Regions from separate parts of the Pseudoalteromonas sp. AOP7-A1-14 genome, predicted to be linked through region 2. Evidence: predicted binding sites of a transcription regulator. Region 2 holds the regulator's gene; the other holds the start of a gene.

Region 1 (7,871 bases), on a different contig from region 2:
GAAAACTGCGCTATTTTGCATTACACGCATTTTGAGCCTAAAGCGCCGCAAGAGCATCGTTCATTTTTGATTGATGCCGGTGCGAATTTTAATGGTTATGCAGCTGATATTACCCGTACATACGACTATGTAAAATCAGGTGAGTTTAGTGAGTTAATTAAAGTAATGACTCAGCATCAAATTGAGTTAGGTAAAGCTTTAAAGCCGGGTCTATTATACGGTGAGTTGCACTTAGACTGTCACCAGCGTGTGGCACAAGTACTTAGCGATTTTGATATTGTTAAATTACCAGCTGCTGAAATTGTTGAGCGCGGTATTACTTCAACTTTCTTCCCGCATGGCCTTGGCCATCATCTTGGTTTACAAGTACATGATATGGGCGGCTTTATGGCTGATGAATCGGGGGCTCACCAAGCACCGCCTGAAGGTCATCCATTCTTACGTTGCACACGTTTAATTGAAAAAAATCAAGTGTTCACTATTGAACCAGGACTATACTTTATCGATTCACTATTAGGTGATTTGGCGAAAACTGATAATAAGCAGTTTATTAATTGGGAAAAAGTTGAAGCCTTTAAACCATTTGGCGGCATTCGTATTGAAGATAATATTATCGTTCACGAGAATAGCCTCGAAAATATGACCCGCGATTTATTGTTAGATTAATCGTTGAGTATTAGAAAAGCAGGGGCCATATTTGGCCCCATTTTTATGTAAGCCCATAAAATTATGTCTGAATATAAATATCCAGCAGAGTCTGTTTTCTATCAAGAAGAAATCAAAAAAAGCACTTTTATTGTGCATATTGGCCATACTCCCGATTTAGATGCAGCCAAAGCATTTATTCGCGATATTGAGCAAAAATATAGCGATGCTCGCCATAATTGCTGGGCGCATGTTGCAGGAAACCCAGGAGGAAGCCATGTCTATGGGTTCTCAGACGATGGTGAACCGAATGGCACGGCAGGTAAACCCATGCTAAATGTACTAGTGGGCTCGGGATTAGGTGAAGTAACCGCAGTGGTAACTCGTTACTTTGGTGGTATAAAGTTAGGCACCGGTGGTTTAGTACGTGCTTATGGTGGCTCGCTCAATAATGCGCTTACACATTTAACTACTATTATTAAAGTACCTAGTGTTGAGCTTGTTGGCAGCAGTGACTACAGCAGCCAAGGGGCAATTGAGCAATTATTAAAAACTCAGTATCACGTACTTAATATAGAAAAGCAATTTACTGCTAATATTGAATGGGTTATTACTATAGATAGCCGCCAAGCGAAGCAAGCGATCAAAGATATTTATGATTTGAGTCATGGCGCAGTTGAGTTAAGTGTTAAACAGTAAGACAATAGCCATTAGTTAATAACGACATTCTAATAAAAAAGCGATAGCTGAATGCAATTTCGTACCATAATAAAAATTCTTGGCCAGTTAGTGATGTTGTTTAGTATCACAATGGTTCCACCTGCTATTGTGTCACTAATCTACAAAGATGGTGGCGGTGTGCCGTTTGTTTTGGCATTTATATTTAGTGTGATTATTGGCTTAATTGCGTATTACCCTAATCGCGCTGAAAATGGTGATTTAAAAGCCCGAGAAGGGTTTTTAATTGTGGTGTTGTTTTGGTTGGTACTGGGTGCGTTCGCATCGCTACCGCTTATTTTTTTACAAGAACCTAATTTATCTTTAGCAGACTCTGTATTTGAAGCGTTCTCAGGGCTAACTACCACGGGAGCAACGGTACTTACAGGCATTGAATACTTACCTAAATCACTTCTATTTTATCGCCAACAATTACAGTGGTTAGGTGGAATGGGGATCATTGTATTAGCGGTGGCAGTACTACCTATGCTTGGTGTAGGTGGTATGCAGCTCTATCGAGCGGAAACACCAGGCCCAGTTAAAGATTCTAAAATGACACCACGTATTGCCGATACTGCAAAACACCTTTGGTATATTTATGTGTCACTTACTACAGCCTGTACGCTGTCATATTGGGTGGCAGGTATGAACTGGTTTGATGCAATATGTCATGCCTTTTCTACCGTCGCGATAGGGGGGTTTTCAACATATGATGCCTCTATGGGGCATTTTAACAGCCCTGTAATCAACTTTATCAGTGTGGTTTTTTTATTAATTGCGGCGGCTAATTTTTCTTTGCACTATGCTGCAGTCGCTAATCGTAACTTAAAAGTTTATATTCGCGACCCAGAGTTTAAAGTATTTTTGTTTATTCAATTAGCGTTAGTGGTTGTGTGTTTTGCGGTACTTTCGTCGAACAACATTTATGCCAATGGTGATGAAACGCTAGATCAAGCGCTATTTCAATCCGTATCTATGGGCACTACCGCGGGCTTTACTACCGATAACTTTTCTGCGTGGCCGTTGTTTTTACCAATATTATTAGTCTTTTCTAGCTTTATTGGTGGTTGCGCGGGATCAACCGGTGGTGGCATGAAAGTAGTACGAGTATTGTTATTGTACTTACAAGGTATTCGAGAGCTTAATAGGTTGGTGCACCCGCGCGCTATTTATTCTATTAAGTTGGGTCGTAAAGCTTTACCGGATAAAGTTGTTGAGGCGGTATGGGGGTTTTTCTCTGCTTACGCCTTGGTTTTTGTAATTATTATGCTGGCTTTAATGGGCACCGGAATGGATAACATTACTGCGTTTTCAGCAACGGCAGCGTGTTTAAATAATTTGGGTCCTGGTCTTGGTGATGTTGCAGCTCATTACGGTACTATTTCAGATGCAGCAAAATGGTTACTTACGATTGCAATGGTATTTGGTCGGCTCGAAATCTTTACTTTACTGGTACTGTTTACACCGACCTTTTGGCGAGGCTAGCACTTAAATCATATCGATATTTTAGTCATTAATCACCTTATTGATTTAACCGTATTAGAGCCTTTTGAGTAAACAGTTTTCGCTAGTTTGCGACAAGTTAACGAAAAGTCAGCAGCATATTTATATTACCTGCTATTAATTATAAAATTAATTTTTTTATTTAAAAACAAAAGCTTAATTTATTTTTAATAAGAAAAAAGTTAACAGTATAATTTTTTTGCAGCGTTTTAATTTAAATTTCCCTTCTAAATCTACCCTAAATTTATATTTGGTTTAATTGGCGCCACTTTAATTTAATGTAACCAATATTGATTATATTGGTAATGATGTATTTCCTCTTAATTACTGTTGCTAATTGGCAACAAAAAACACTTCAAAAAAAGTATAAACTGATATGCTTATAATATAACTCATTGAAATATAGTGATTTTAAAGTTTTGGCACTGAAGTTGTAATAGTTAGTTCGAACTTAATGAAGAAGTGATTGACCATTAAGAGTTTAATCACTCACATATAATTTGAAGGAATATTACTATGAACATACTTAGCAAAGGGATAGTACTTATTGCATTAACTTCTTCATCTGCGGCATTTGCTTTTGAGGCGCTAGACTTTGATACGCTTGATGTAGATAAAAGTGGAGCTATTAGTCAAGTCGAAGCGTCGGAAGATGCTGAGCTTATGAATAGGTTTGCAGAACGAGATACTGACCAGAACGGTGAGTTATCAAAAGAAGAGTATTCAAAAGCGTAAAGCTAACGTGTTTATCCTGTGTTGCCAAAGACAACCTAAGTGGATAAGGAATTACTGAAAGAGGATAACAAGGACTGTGTTAAACCTAGTTTAAGCGATTTTTTTGATAGTACATTGAAGGATTATATTATGAATACATTAAATAAAACATTAGCATTAATCGCCCTAGCTTCATCTTCAGCGGTATTCGCGGGTACCGACTTCGACACCCTTGATGTTGACGGTAGCGGCACCATTAGCCAGCAAGAAGCGGCGGTTGATGCAGCGCTTTCAGCTAAGTTTGCAGAGCTTGATACCGATCAAAATGGTGAGCTGTCTCAAGACGAGTTTGCTAAAGCTTAATTTCATTATTGGAATACCCGAAAAGGATTTCTCCCTATACGAACAAAGCAGCCAATTGGCTGCTTTTTTGCGTTTGTATAAAGCAACTATTCACCCACCTCACTGTTATTGTTAAATTTATTTGGTTTGTTATCTATCATGTTCTTAACTGGCGCATGGAAGTAAATTATTTTTGAGCTAATAAGTTCTACGCTGCACTTATAGTCAGTATTTGGATTTTTAGGCATTTATACAGCCGCTCAATATTACCCAAATTATAATCATAAAAAACAATACTGTAGCGAACTAGACGCAAAATTTTTCCTATAGAAAAATTACCCCCACTTATTAATAACGACCCCTTAGGTTTACTTTTTTATTTGGGTGCCGAGCCCCAAAAAATACCTACCTTGAGTTGTCAAAATCACGCTAGGGACAGGGCTATCATGTTGTTATCTTTGTTTTATGTCCCTATGAATGTTTATGTCCCTATGAATGACTATGCCAGCATTGCTTTAGCGTTTTATTAATCTTGAGTGTCGGTCTCAGCGGCTATTTAGTAATTTTTCTGGCAAGAGCTTTTAAGCGACAAGAATACCGGGTTGTATCAACGCCTTGTCTATGGAATGCAGCTAACATGGTTAAGTATATTTTCGTTAGTGATTTAATATTTATAATAGGAGGTGCTTATATCTGAATATGCAGTAAGTGTTGATGCATCTTCTCCTCCAGATAGAGTACCACTGAGAAAAATTCGATCTAGAAGAGGCTTTTATTGCATCACTGTCGAGTTGCCATATGTTGTGCTTTTTCTCCATTGCTGTAAAAAATAACTGGTTGTTGATGGGGTTATCGATAATGCTTTCGCGTGATGAAAAAAGAGACCTATTGTAAAATTGTTATGACGCAAGTAACACTTCGGCCTGTGATTATATTTTTACAGACTAAACCTACTACTTTATAAGGCTGAAGAAATGCACCACCAGTCACATGAACTGTGTTTCATTACTAATTCGTAAAACGAAGGTGATCATTGAAGTGTAAAATTGAGAGTTTTTTAGTGCAGGTAAGCGGTGGGTTTCGCTTACTGGCAACAAATAGTGGTTTCTTTTTCTAATTTAAAAAAATAATTTACTAATATTCACCAAATTAAAAATTACTATATATAAATCATTGTGTTATGCATAAAAAAGTAATTGAATTTATCATAACTATTTTTATTAAGCATTTTAAGTTAAGCCGAGCACACCCTTTAAAAGCACATAGCCGCCTGCAAGAAATCATTTTTGTGTTATTTATAAAAAACATAACAACTTGATATTTATATCTTTTAATTTATCCCTAGCAATCGTGTTGCTAAAAAGAAACAGTAAATCCGTTTTAAAATCTTTGTTCATTCAAAATAACCATTTAACATGTTGAAATTGTTTAATTTTTAAATGTTGGCATCGAAGTTGTAATAGTTAGTTCGAACTTAATGAAAAAGTAATTAACCATTAAGAACTTAATTACAAACATACAATTTGAAGGAATAGATTATGAACACATTAAACAAAACGTTTGCACTTATCGCCCTAGCTTCTTCATCTGCAGCGTTTGCTGCAACTGATTTCGACACACTTGATGTTGATGGTAGTGGATCAATTAGCCAAAGTGAAGCATCAATAGATGCAGAGCTAATGAGCATGTTTACAGAGCTTGATACTGACCAAAATGGTGAGTTATCAAAAGAAGAATTTTCAGAAGCTTAATTAAAAGTTACCCATCCTGAGTTGCCAAAGACAACCTAAGTAGACAAGGGAGTTTACGAAAGAGGATAACAAGGAAGTTAAAACTACTTTATTAGTTAAATAAGCTAATTCTTTTGATAGTACATTGAGGGGGTAATTTTATGAATAGATTAAATAAAGCGTTAGCACTAATCGCTGTTGCTTGTTCATCTGCAGCGTTTGCTGCAACTGATTTCGACACACTTGATGTAGACGGAAACGGCGTAATTAGCCAAAGCGAAGCGGCAGTAGATGCAGAACTTATGAATAACTTTGCTGACCTTGATACAGACCAAAGTGGTGAGCTATCGAAAGAAGAGTTTTCAAAAGTCTAGTTTTCTCTCACTGGGATCTCTGAAAAAGATTTCTTTAATTAAATATTGTTAAAATTTAAATAGGATACTTATTATGAAACGTATTAACACAGCTCTAGCACTAATCGCACTTGCATCATCTTCAGCTTTTGCCGCTGGCGTAAGCTTTGATTCTTTTGATACTGATGGCGATGGTGCTATCACGCAAGAAGAAGCGTCAGTAAATACGCAACTTGTTAAAATATTTGCTGATTTAGATACTGACAAAAATGGTGAGTTATCTAAAGAAGAGTTTTCAAAAGTTCAGTAATTCGTAAATAACTCATACGACACTACAAACGAAAAAGCAGCTTAATTAAGCTGCTTTTTTTTGTTTTTATAAATTGTAGTCTAGTTGCAATGTAAACTTACGTGGGCTGCCATAACGGTATTGATTGTAAAAACCAATTTGGCTGTAATAGGTTTTATCAAATAGGTTATCAACATTAAAGCTAACCGCTATTTGTGAGTTTATTTGATAGCTTGCCATAAAGCTGGCAATGCCATAGCTTGCTTGTTCTACTTCAACCTTTCCCTGTACTGGGTTTGTAACCTCATCAAAACTGCGGCTTTGCCAGCGATAACCAGCACCTAGCTTTAGTCCTTCTAAACTATTAGTGAGTTTATAGGTTGTAAATAGCTTAAATTGATCTTTCGGATTGGTGGTATTTAAAAGCTCGCCCTCAGGCGTTTCCCCTTCGCTGCGGGTATAGCCAAAATAACCATTCCAATTGTCGTTAAATGTACCATTGAGCTCTAATTCATAACCTTCGGTTACAGTGCCATCAATAGGTTGATAAATAGCCTGCAAAGTCTCGGGAATAGTCTCGCCGGTATATTGGCCGAGATTATCTTGATGAATTTCAAAACCAGACAAAGAAACATCTAAGCGTTCGTTTAGCAGTGATGCTTTGATGCCAATTTCATAGTTTTTACCTAGAATAGGATCGAGATAATTACCATCTTGGTCAATTTGACTTTGAGGTGTGAATATATCGGTATAGTTAGCATAGAGCGCCCAGTTATCTGTTAAAGCGTAAGTGGTGCCGAGGTAATTGGTAAGCTCGTTATCTAGTTCATAGTTGTGCTTACTGCCAAAGTTATCTTGGTCAGTTTGCCATTGATTTAGTCGGCTGCCTAAAATAACTGATAACGAATTAGTTATATTAAGCTGTGAGGAAAAATATAGAGCATCTTGTTCGGTAGTACCGTATGAGCCATAGGCCGGTGTGGATTGCCAAGTTGGTTTTGGGTAGTTGTAATCGGCAGCTGTAAAGTCGCCAATGATCATTGACTCTTCTTGTCCTGGATAATAAGGCGTCGAAAAGTCTTGCTCTTGGTTATTATAGCCAAACATTAATTGGTGACTTTGTCCTAACCAATTAAATCTGCCGCTAAGTTCAACTTCGTAGGTACGTTGTATTCTATTGGCATCAATATAATTTAACGAACCAGGCACCATACCAATGTTGGTTTGTGAGTCTGGATTACCTGTTGCCCAAAACACATCGTAATCTAAGTCATTATTGCCATAGATATAACTGGCGCTAAGTTGCCAGTTGGAATTGAAGTTGTGCTCAATACTAATAAAACTATTTAGTGCGTTGGTTTGTGACGATGACCAATTAGGCGCTGTAGAAGCTTCCCGATCATAATGGGTGCGAGTGCCATCTGCATAAAAAATAGGTAGTCCACCGGACATAGTGCCTTTTGGCTTAGTGGCTTGGTTATCAATTGATACAGTAAGCAAGGTGCTGTCAGTTAAATCCGCTTCGATAATACCGTATAAAGTCGTGCTGCTTTGCGAGAAACGATTTTGGTATGACTC
Region 2 (7,871 bases):
ACCTGTACTCCCCAACTTTTCGCGAGTCAACAGCGCATTAAGTATATCTTGCTGGACTAAATGCGGTAACTGCTCGTGGGCTAGCTGGCTTATGAATTCAATAATGCGTTTTTTGCTATTAAAAAGGACCGCAGCTTTACTGCAGTCCTGACAAGTAAGTGAGCTTAATTTCATAGGATTAATGTCGAGCAATCTTCTCTTTGTGTTTGATTACTTGGCGGTCTAGTTTATTTATAAGTCCGTCAATCGCGGCGTACATGTCTTGGTGCTGTGTCGAAGCGAACAACTCCGCGCCACTGACATGTAAAGTGGCTTCTGCTTTTTGCTTTAGTTTTACTACATCAAGAATGACATGCACATTGTTTATATGATCAAAGTGCCTTTCTAGCTTCGCAAATTTACTATTTACATAGTCTCTTAATGAATCAGTAATATCTACATGGCGACCCGTTAAATTTAATTGCATAAGCATTTTCCTTCTGTGTGTTAACGCCTTAAATCAAACTTTTTCTTTGGTTCGATGGTGGAATAGCAAGCGACTCGCGGTATTTTGCAATGGTGCGTCTAGCCACTTTTATTCCTTGCTCTGCCAATATATCTGCTATTTTGCTATCACTCAACGGTTTCGCTGAGTTTTCTGCGCTGACTAGCTTTTTGATCAGAGCACGAATAGCTGTTGATGAGCATTCCCCCCCATTTTCGGTGCTTACATGACTTGAAAAAAAGTATTTCAACTCAAAAATACCGCGTGGAGTATGCATATATTTTTGCGTAGTTACTCGCGAAATTGTTGACTCATGCATTTCCACCATTTCAGCTACATCATTTAAAACCATTGGGCGCATAGCTTCGGGTCCATGTTCAAAAAAACCTTGTTGTTGCTGCACAATGCAGTTAGTTACTTTTAATAAAGTATCGTTACGGCTTTCTAAGCTTTTAATAAACCATTTGGCTTCTTGCAGATGAGAGCGAATGAACTGGCTGTCACTGCTTGATTTAACAGAGCGAGACATTGCCGCATACTGGCTGTTTACACGAATTTTTGGCATGCTGTCGGGGTTAAGCTCAACTATCCAGCGGCCTTTTATTTTCTTCACTGACACATCAGGAATAACGTACTCAGATTCTTCACGCACAATGGTATCAGCCGGCTTGGGATTGAGACTGTGAATGAGCGTCATAACCTCTTTAAGCTCGTCTTCTTTAAGCTTAGTCTTTTTCATTAAAGTACGGTAATCACGACTGGCTAATAAATCGATATGATCAGTTAGAACCTTTTTTGTCTCGCTAATCCAAGGGGTTGCGGGATCAAATTGATTTAGTTGAATACATAGGCATTCAGGTAAGCTGCGTGCGCCGATGCCGATTGGGTCAAAAAGTTGAATTCTCTTTAACACAGCTTGTATTTCATCAAGTTCTATTTCTTCTTCGCCGCCTTGATTCAAGCTTTCTAATAAGTCTTCACAACTAACGGTTAAAATACCTGATTCATCGATGCCTTCAACAATAGCTAAAGCGATCGCCTCATCAGTGGGACTAAATGGCGTTAACTGTAGTTGCCACATTAAATATTCGTGCAGTGTTTCTGTTGATGCACCTTGATAAATAGATTCATCTTCAGGCATTGGCCCTGATGACGTATTAGGGGCTGCACTCATGTACTCATCCCACGTAACGTCCATTGCCATTTCGTCACTCACGGTTTCTTTAGTTAATGCTTCTGAGCTTTCTTGTTCGTATTCGCTTGAGGTTTCGTCTGGCGAAGCGCTAACCGTGACATCATCTGTATCTTGCTTTTGTTCATTTTTACCAGCATCTTCGTCACTAAAATTTTGTTCTTCAACCTCAAGTAATGGGTTGCTATCTAACGCTTCTTGTATTTCTTGCTGGAGATCCAATGTACTAAGTTGCAGCAGGCGTATCGCTTGTTGCAGCTGTGGTGTCATTGTAAGTTGCTGGCCCATGCGCAGCTGTAATGATTGCCTCATGTATCTCTAACAATCCTTTTTAAAATGTTGTCATAATTAATACTAGCAGATGCTAGTCGATTTAGAGTCTAAACTGTTCACCTAGGTAAACATCGCGCACTGTTTTATTATTTAATACGTTTTCAGGAGTGCCAGATGCAATTAGCTCCCCATGAGAAACAATGTAGGCTTTTTCACAAACATCAAGGGTTTCTCGTACATTGTGATCAGTAATAAGTACGCCTATACCTCGGTTTTTAAGGTGTTCAATAATCTTCTTTATATCTAACACTGAAATAGGGTCAACACCAGCAAAAGGCTCATCTAAAAGAATAAATTTAGGATTGGCTGCTAATGCGCGAGCTATTTCTACCCGGCGGCGTTCACCACCAGACAATGCCATGCCTTGGCTATCACGAATGTGTTGAATACTTAGTTCGTCAAGTAATTCATTTAGTACCTCTTCGCGTTCAGTCTTTTTTAGTTCTTTACGAGTTTCTAAAATTGCCATTAAATTTTGGTAAACGGTGAGTTTACGAAAAATTGATGATTCTTGTGGTAAATAGCCAATTCCTAAGCGTGCGCGGCTGTGCATTGGTAGTAGCGTTATGTCTTGCTCATCAATAGTAATACGCCCTTTATCACTTGGAACTAAACCAACAATCATATAAAAAGTGGTGGTTTTACCCGCACCATTTGGGCCAAGTAAGCCAACAATACTACCTGCACTGACTTCAAGACCGACATTTTTTACGACTTCGCGGCCTTTATAGCTTTTTGCTAAAAATTCTGCTTTTAAAGTGCTCATGGTTGGCCTTTTTCGTTATCTTTTTTGCTGTTTATAGGCACTAAAATGGTGTGTACTCGGTCGTCAGAGTTTTCATCTTTTTCGGCGCTAATAAGCTGTTGCTGCATATCGTAGGTGATGCTTTTAGCATTAATTTCTTGTCCTGCCTGAGTCACTTTAGCATCACCAACTAGGGTCAAAAAGCGTTTTGCTACGTCGTAACGTACTTCATTGGCGCTGGCGCTCATTACAGTGCCATCGGTTTGCTTTTCTTCAAAGTAGGCAGGCTTGCCTGTTGCGATTAACAATTGTTTATTTTCGCCTAAATCGCCGCGTTTATGAACCTCAAGGCGATCGGCTGTAATATGACGATTACCATGAATTACTTCGACATTTTTTTCAAAAATCCCCACATTTTCTTTAAGTTGTGCTTGCTGCTTATCGGCACTAATTGATACTTGATCTGCAGGCGGCGTGGCTGCGATTGTTGAAAAAGCGATGAATAGGCTTGGTAATAGTATTTTAGTTAGTTTATTGGTCATAATATATGGTTCGCGTATGGTTGATAAGTTCTATCACTTCGGCTTTTAAATCGGCTTCGAGGCCGCGGCCAGTGATCTTTAAATTCGGACCGATTAATTCTACCGGCTGCGCTGAACGCATGGTTTGTGCTTCGATATTTACTTCAATGTTGTCGGCGTTAATATTTTCAATCATAGCATTACTAGTTAAATTTTTAGCCACAACATCACCGTCTAAAATAAGGGTGTTGTTTTCGTATAACGTGGCTTCTTTAGCGTTTATTCGCCAAGTCTGTTGTTCGTTATATATTGTAAATATAGGCTGTTCAAAGTAAGTAAAGCCAAGCTTTCGGTAAAGCTCCATTTTTGTCGCTGTGACTTTATGGCTTATTTTGCCTTGTTCATCATAAGCTGTTTGCTTAAGGGCAACTGCTACATAATCAGGCTTAGCGATGATTTTTTCTTGTTTATTTTGATTGTCTAGAGGTTGATTAAAGTACGGATACCATAACCAAACCATAGTCGCTACAAATAAAATAGATAGAATTATACGCGCGCTATTCATGAGCTTGTGCCTGTGTTTGTTAACTGTTTATTATTAACTAACATCAGTAAGTCGGTTAATTCACGCACTGCACCAAACCCACCCGGTAGCATAGTTGTATAATGAGCAAGGCGCTTTATAAGTGGGTGCGCATCATTTACCGCTACCGCAAAGCCAACTTGTTCCATTACAGGCAAGTCAGGGCCATCGTCGCCGATATAAGCGATTTGGTCATCGTTGAGCTTTAATTTATTTTTAAGCTCTTGATAGCTTAGTAACTTATCCTCTTGGCCTTGGTAAATATGTTGTACGGTTAGGCTAGTCATGCGCTGCTGAACTATCTGTGAATGACGCCCGGTGATCACCGCAACTTCAAAGCCACTATTAATAAGCGCTTTAATGCCAAAACCATCTTTGGTGTTAAATGCTTTTAACTCTTCGCCTTGGTTACCTAAATAGATGCGACCATCTGAAAATACGCCATCAATATCACAAATCAGCATTTTGATTTTTTTTGCGCGTTGCTCTACGTCGTGGCTTAGAGGCTGGTATAAATCAGAAAATTGCATTATAAAACTCCAGCTTTAAGTAAATCTTGCATGTTTAACGCGCCAATAGGGCGGTTGTTATCATCAACCACAATTAAACCGTTGATGCGTTGACGTTCCATTATATTTAGTGCTTCAGCAGCTAGCAATTGTGCTTTGGCGGTTGTACACGAACGGGTCATTACTTCAATGATTGGGGTGCCATGAATATCAATACGTTGCTCTAAAATACGGCGTAAATCACCATCAGTAAATAACCCTGCTAATAAGCCTTGGTTATCGACAATGGCTGTCATGCCAAGGCCTTTTGCCGACATTTCAATTAATGCGTCTTTAATGGTTTGCTTATCAGTGATAATAGGCACTAGCTCATTGGCATGCATCACATCGTTTAAGCACAGTAGTAAGCGCTTACCTAGGCTTCCGCCAGGGTGTGAAAGTGCAAAATCATCAGCGGTAAAACCACGAGCTTCAAGCAGTGCAACTGCCATGGCATCGCCCATGGCAAGTGTGGCGGTGGTGCTGGCAGTTGGGGCTAACCCCAGTGGACAGGCTTCCTCAGTGACTTTAATGCACACATGTGCATTAGCGAGGGTAGCCATAGTTGACTGCGGGTTTCCTGTCATGCTTATTACTTTTGCGCCAATACGTTTTAGTACCGGTATAATATTAAGTACTTCGCTGGTTTCACCTGAATTTGAAATGAGCATAACAACATCATTTGGGGTGATCATGCCTAAATCGCCATGACTGGCTTCACCAGGATGAACAAAAAAAGCTGGGGTCCCGGTACTGGCGAGTGTTGCAGCAATTTTATTGCCAATATGACCAGATTTACCCATGCCAATTACAATAACGCGGCCATCACATTGATACATTAACTGGCAAGCCTGATTGAAGTTATCATTCAAATATTGGCTTATATCTACAAGCGCTTGGCGTTCTATTTCAAGTACTCGCTTACCTTGCTCTATAAAATTTAGCTGCGTCATTGTGCTACTCGTATGATGAATGGCTGTTAGCCAACTTGGCTGAAAATATAGCCTTGATAGGCAATAAATGCGACTAGTAATAAACCGCCTTCTACTCTATTAATGCGGTGTGTGCCTCTAAAACTCAAGGACATGACGATAAGTGCAATTGTTGCGCCTATCATTATCAGTACATCTCGGTTGGCTGCTGATGGGTCGATAATTGACGGATTAATAATACCTGCCAATGGTAAAACAGCTAGAATATTAAAAATATTAGAGCCGACAATATTACCTAGAGCTAAATCGTCCTCTTTTTTTAATACCCCAGCAACGCTAGCAGCAAGTTCGGGTAAGCTGGTGCCAATGGCAATGATGGTTAAACCAATAACTAAATCGCTTAAGCCAAAATATTTTGCAATATCGACCGCAGAGCCGACTAAAAAGTGCGAGCTAATAGGGAGTAATATTATACCCACTGCTAACCAAAATACGGCTGACTTAGTTGGTACATTATTAGGCACGTCTTCGCAGGCCTCGCTGACAAATGGGTCATCAGCTTGAGTTTGTTTTTTGGCTTTAATTGATATAGTAATAAGGCCAGCAATAAATACGATAAACGCAACCAGTAGCGCAATACCTTCAGTGAATGAAAAGTAGTTATCTGAAAATACGTACCAAGTAGCCACTGAAATCAGTAATACTAATGGCATTTCACGTTTTAATGTTGATGAAGAAACTGATAAGGGCCGTAATAGTGCTGTGATACCCAACACTAGAAAAATATTAGTGATATTTGAACCTATCGCATTACCTACCGCAGTGTCTGTTTTACCAGCAAGCGCTGCTGATGCTGAAACCATCATTTCGGGAGCTGAAGAGCCCATTGCAACCACCGTTAATCCGATGATTAAAGTAGGTATCCCCATGTTTTTTGCCAGAGCTGCAGCGCCATAAACAAAGCGGTCTGCACTCCAAACTAGTGCCGCAAAACCTAAAATTAAAATGACAAATGATGTCAGCATGCCTGTACGCCAATTTTTTTAAACGAGATGACTATAAATAGTATCAAAAGCCAACATGAAAGTATAAATAAAAGAATCCGGTCAATTTGCTAGGATTGTGTACTAAGTCTCTTTAAAATGCGGGGCTGTATATACGTACGTAAATAAAATATTTAAGGGTAGGTTAAGCCAATAAAGGTGAGGATTAGATGGTTATGTAATAGAATATTACAAAATTTTACGATTTGTTTTTTCCATCTTGCTGCAAAAAGCCTTAAAATAGGGGAACTAGTGAAAATAGTTATGGAGAGCGACTTGTCGCAACCAATAGTAGAGATCAAGGATGTAACCTTTTTGCGAGGTGAACGCATCATATATAAAAATATGAGCTTCAATGTCCCAAAAGGAAAAATCACCGCGATTATGGGGCCCAGTGGTATTGGTAAAACCACCTTGTTACGTCTAGTGGGTGGGCAATTAAAACCCGACTGTGGTGAAATTCTGTTTGAAGGCAGCAATATTCCGAGTATGTCGCGTAAAGCACTATATGCTGCGCGTACTAAAATGAGTATGCTATTTCAAAGCGGCGCCTTATTTACCGATATGTCAGTGTTTGACAACATTGCGTTTCCTCTACGCGAACATACTAGCCTAAGTGAAGATTTAATTCGTCTAGTAGTCATTTTAAAGCTGCAAGCCGTAGGGCTTCGTGGCGCGCAAGATTTAATGCCATCAGAGTTATCAGGTGGTATGGCAAGGCGTGCAGCCCTTGCACGCGCTATTGCTTTAGACCCTGAATTAATCATGTACGATGAACCTTTTGCAGGACAAGACCCTATTTCCATGGGAGTACTAGTTAAGCTGATTAAGTCCCTTAATGAAGTGTTGGGATTATCATCGTTAATTGTTACTCATGATGTTACAGAGGTAATGAGCATTGCCGATCATGTTATTATCATTGCAGAACAAGGTGTTATTGGTGAAGGTTCTCCTGAACAAATGCGTAATCATGAATCGCCTTTAGTACAACAGTTTTTAAAAGGTCTATCAGACGGCCCTGTGCCATTTCACTTCCCAGCAACGCCTTATCAAGACGAATTACTTGGAGGGCAACAATAATGCTCGATTTACTACAACGCTTAGGGCATAAAACCTTGGGCCGTTTTGCGGCGCTGGGTCGTTCATCACAAATGTTGGTGGGTGCACTAGCTAATGTGCCGAATATTAAAAAAGGTACACCGTTACTGATCCGCCAATTATATATGGTTGGCTCTCAGTCGTTATTAATTATCATGGTGTCGGGTCTATTTATTGGTATGGTGTTGGCTTTACAAGGCTATACTGTCCTTGTTGGTTATGGCGCTGAAGATAGTTTAGGCCCTCTGGTTGCCTTGAGCTTACTAAGAGAGCTTGGACCTGTGGTTACTGCATTACTGTTTGCTGGGCGTGCAGGCAGTGCGTTAACGGCCGAAATTGGCTTGATGAAAGCAACAGAGCAGTTGTCGAGCTTGGAAATGATGGCAATTGAT

The links. The regulator sigma-54, encoded in region 2, starts transcription at its own class of promoters, with help from an activator protein. The targets are predictions, from matches to a motif close to GTTGGCACGNNNNTNGNNT.
Region 1: a site for sigma-54 is predicted at 5,363-5,381, ahead of ACT3RM_RS08435 (EF-hand domain-containing protein). Genes of this name have one in related genera too.

What each region holds. Positions count from the first base shown of each region.
Region 1 is NZ_JBQSVO010000042.1:6,159-14,029, forward strand. It holds gene pepQ (Xaa-Pro dipeptidase) at 1-666, shown strand, start outside; gene ACT3RM_RS08415 (YigZ family protein) at 730-1,344, shown strand; gene ACT3RM_RS08420 (TrkH family potassium uptake protein) at 1,396-2,847, shown strand; gene ACT3RM_RS08425 (calmodulin) at 3,382-3,600, shown strand; gene ACT3RM_RS08430 (calmodulin) at 3,730-3,942, shown strand; gene ACT3RM_RS08435 (EF-hand domain-containing protein) at 5,460-5,672, shown strand; gene ACT3RM_RS08440 (calmodulin) at 5,813-6,025, shown strand; gene ACT3RM_RS08445 (EF-hand domain-containing protein) at 6,099-6,314, shown strand; gene ACT3RM_RS08450 (TonB-dependent siderophore receptor) at 6,381-7,871, opposite strand, start outside.
Region 2 is NZ_JBQSVO010000011.1:18,421-26,291, reverse strand. It holds gene ACT3RM_RS03575 (PTS sugar transporter subunit IIA) at 1-174, opposite strand, end outside; gene hpf (ribosome hibernation promoting factor) at 179-466, opposite strand; gene ACT3RM_RS03565 (RNA polymerase factor sigma-54) at 495-1,988, opposite strand; gene lptB (LPS export ABC transporter ATP-binding protein) at 2,050-2,775, opposite strand; gene lptA (lipopolysaccharide transport periplasmic protein LptA) at 2,772-3,296, opposite strand; gene lptC (LPS export ABC transporter periplasmic protein LptC) at 3,286-3,840, opposite strand; gene kdsC (3-deoxy-manno-octulosonate-8-phosphatase KdsC) at 3,837-4,388, opposite strand; gene ACT3RM_RS03540 (KpsF/GutQ family sugar-phosphate isomerase) at 4,388-5,359, opposite strand; gene ACT3RM_RS03535 (calcium/sodium antiporter) at 5,386-6,363, opposite strand; gene ACT3RM_RS03530 (ATP-binding cassette domain-containing protein) at 6,646-7,461, shown strand; gene mlaE (lipid asymmetry maintenance ABC transporter permease subunit MlaE) at 7,461-7,871, shown strand, end outside.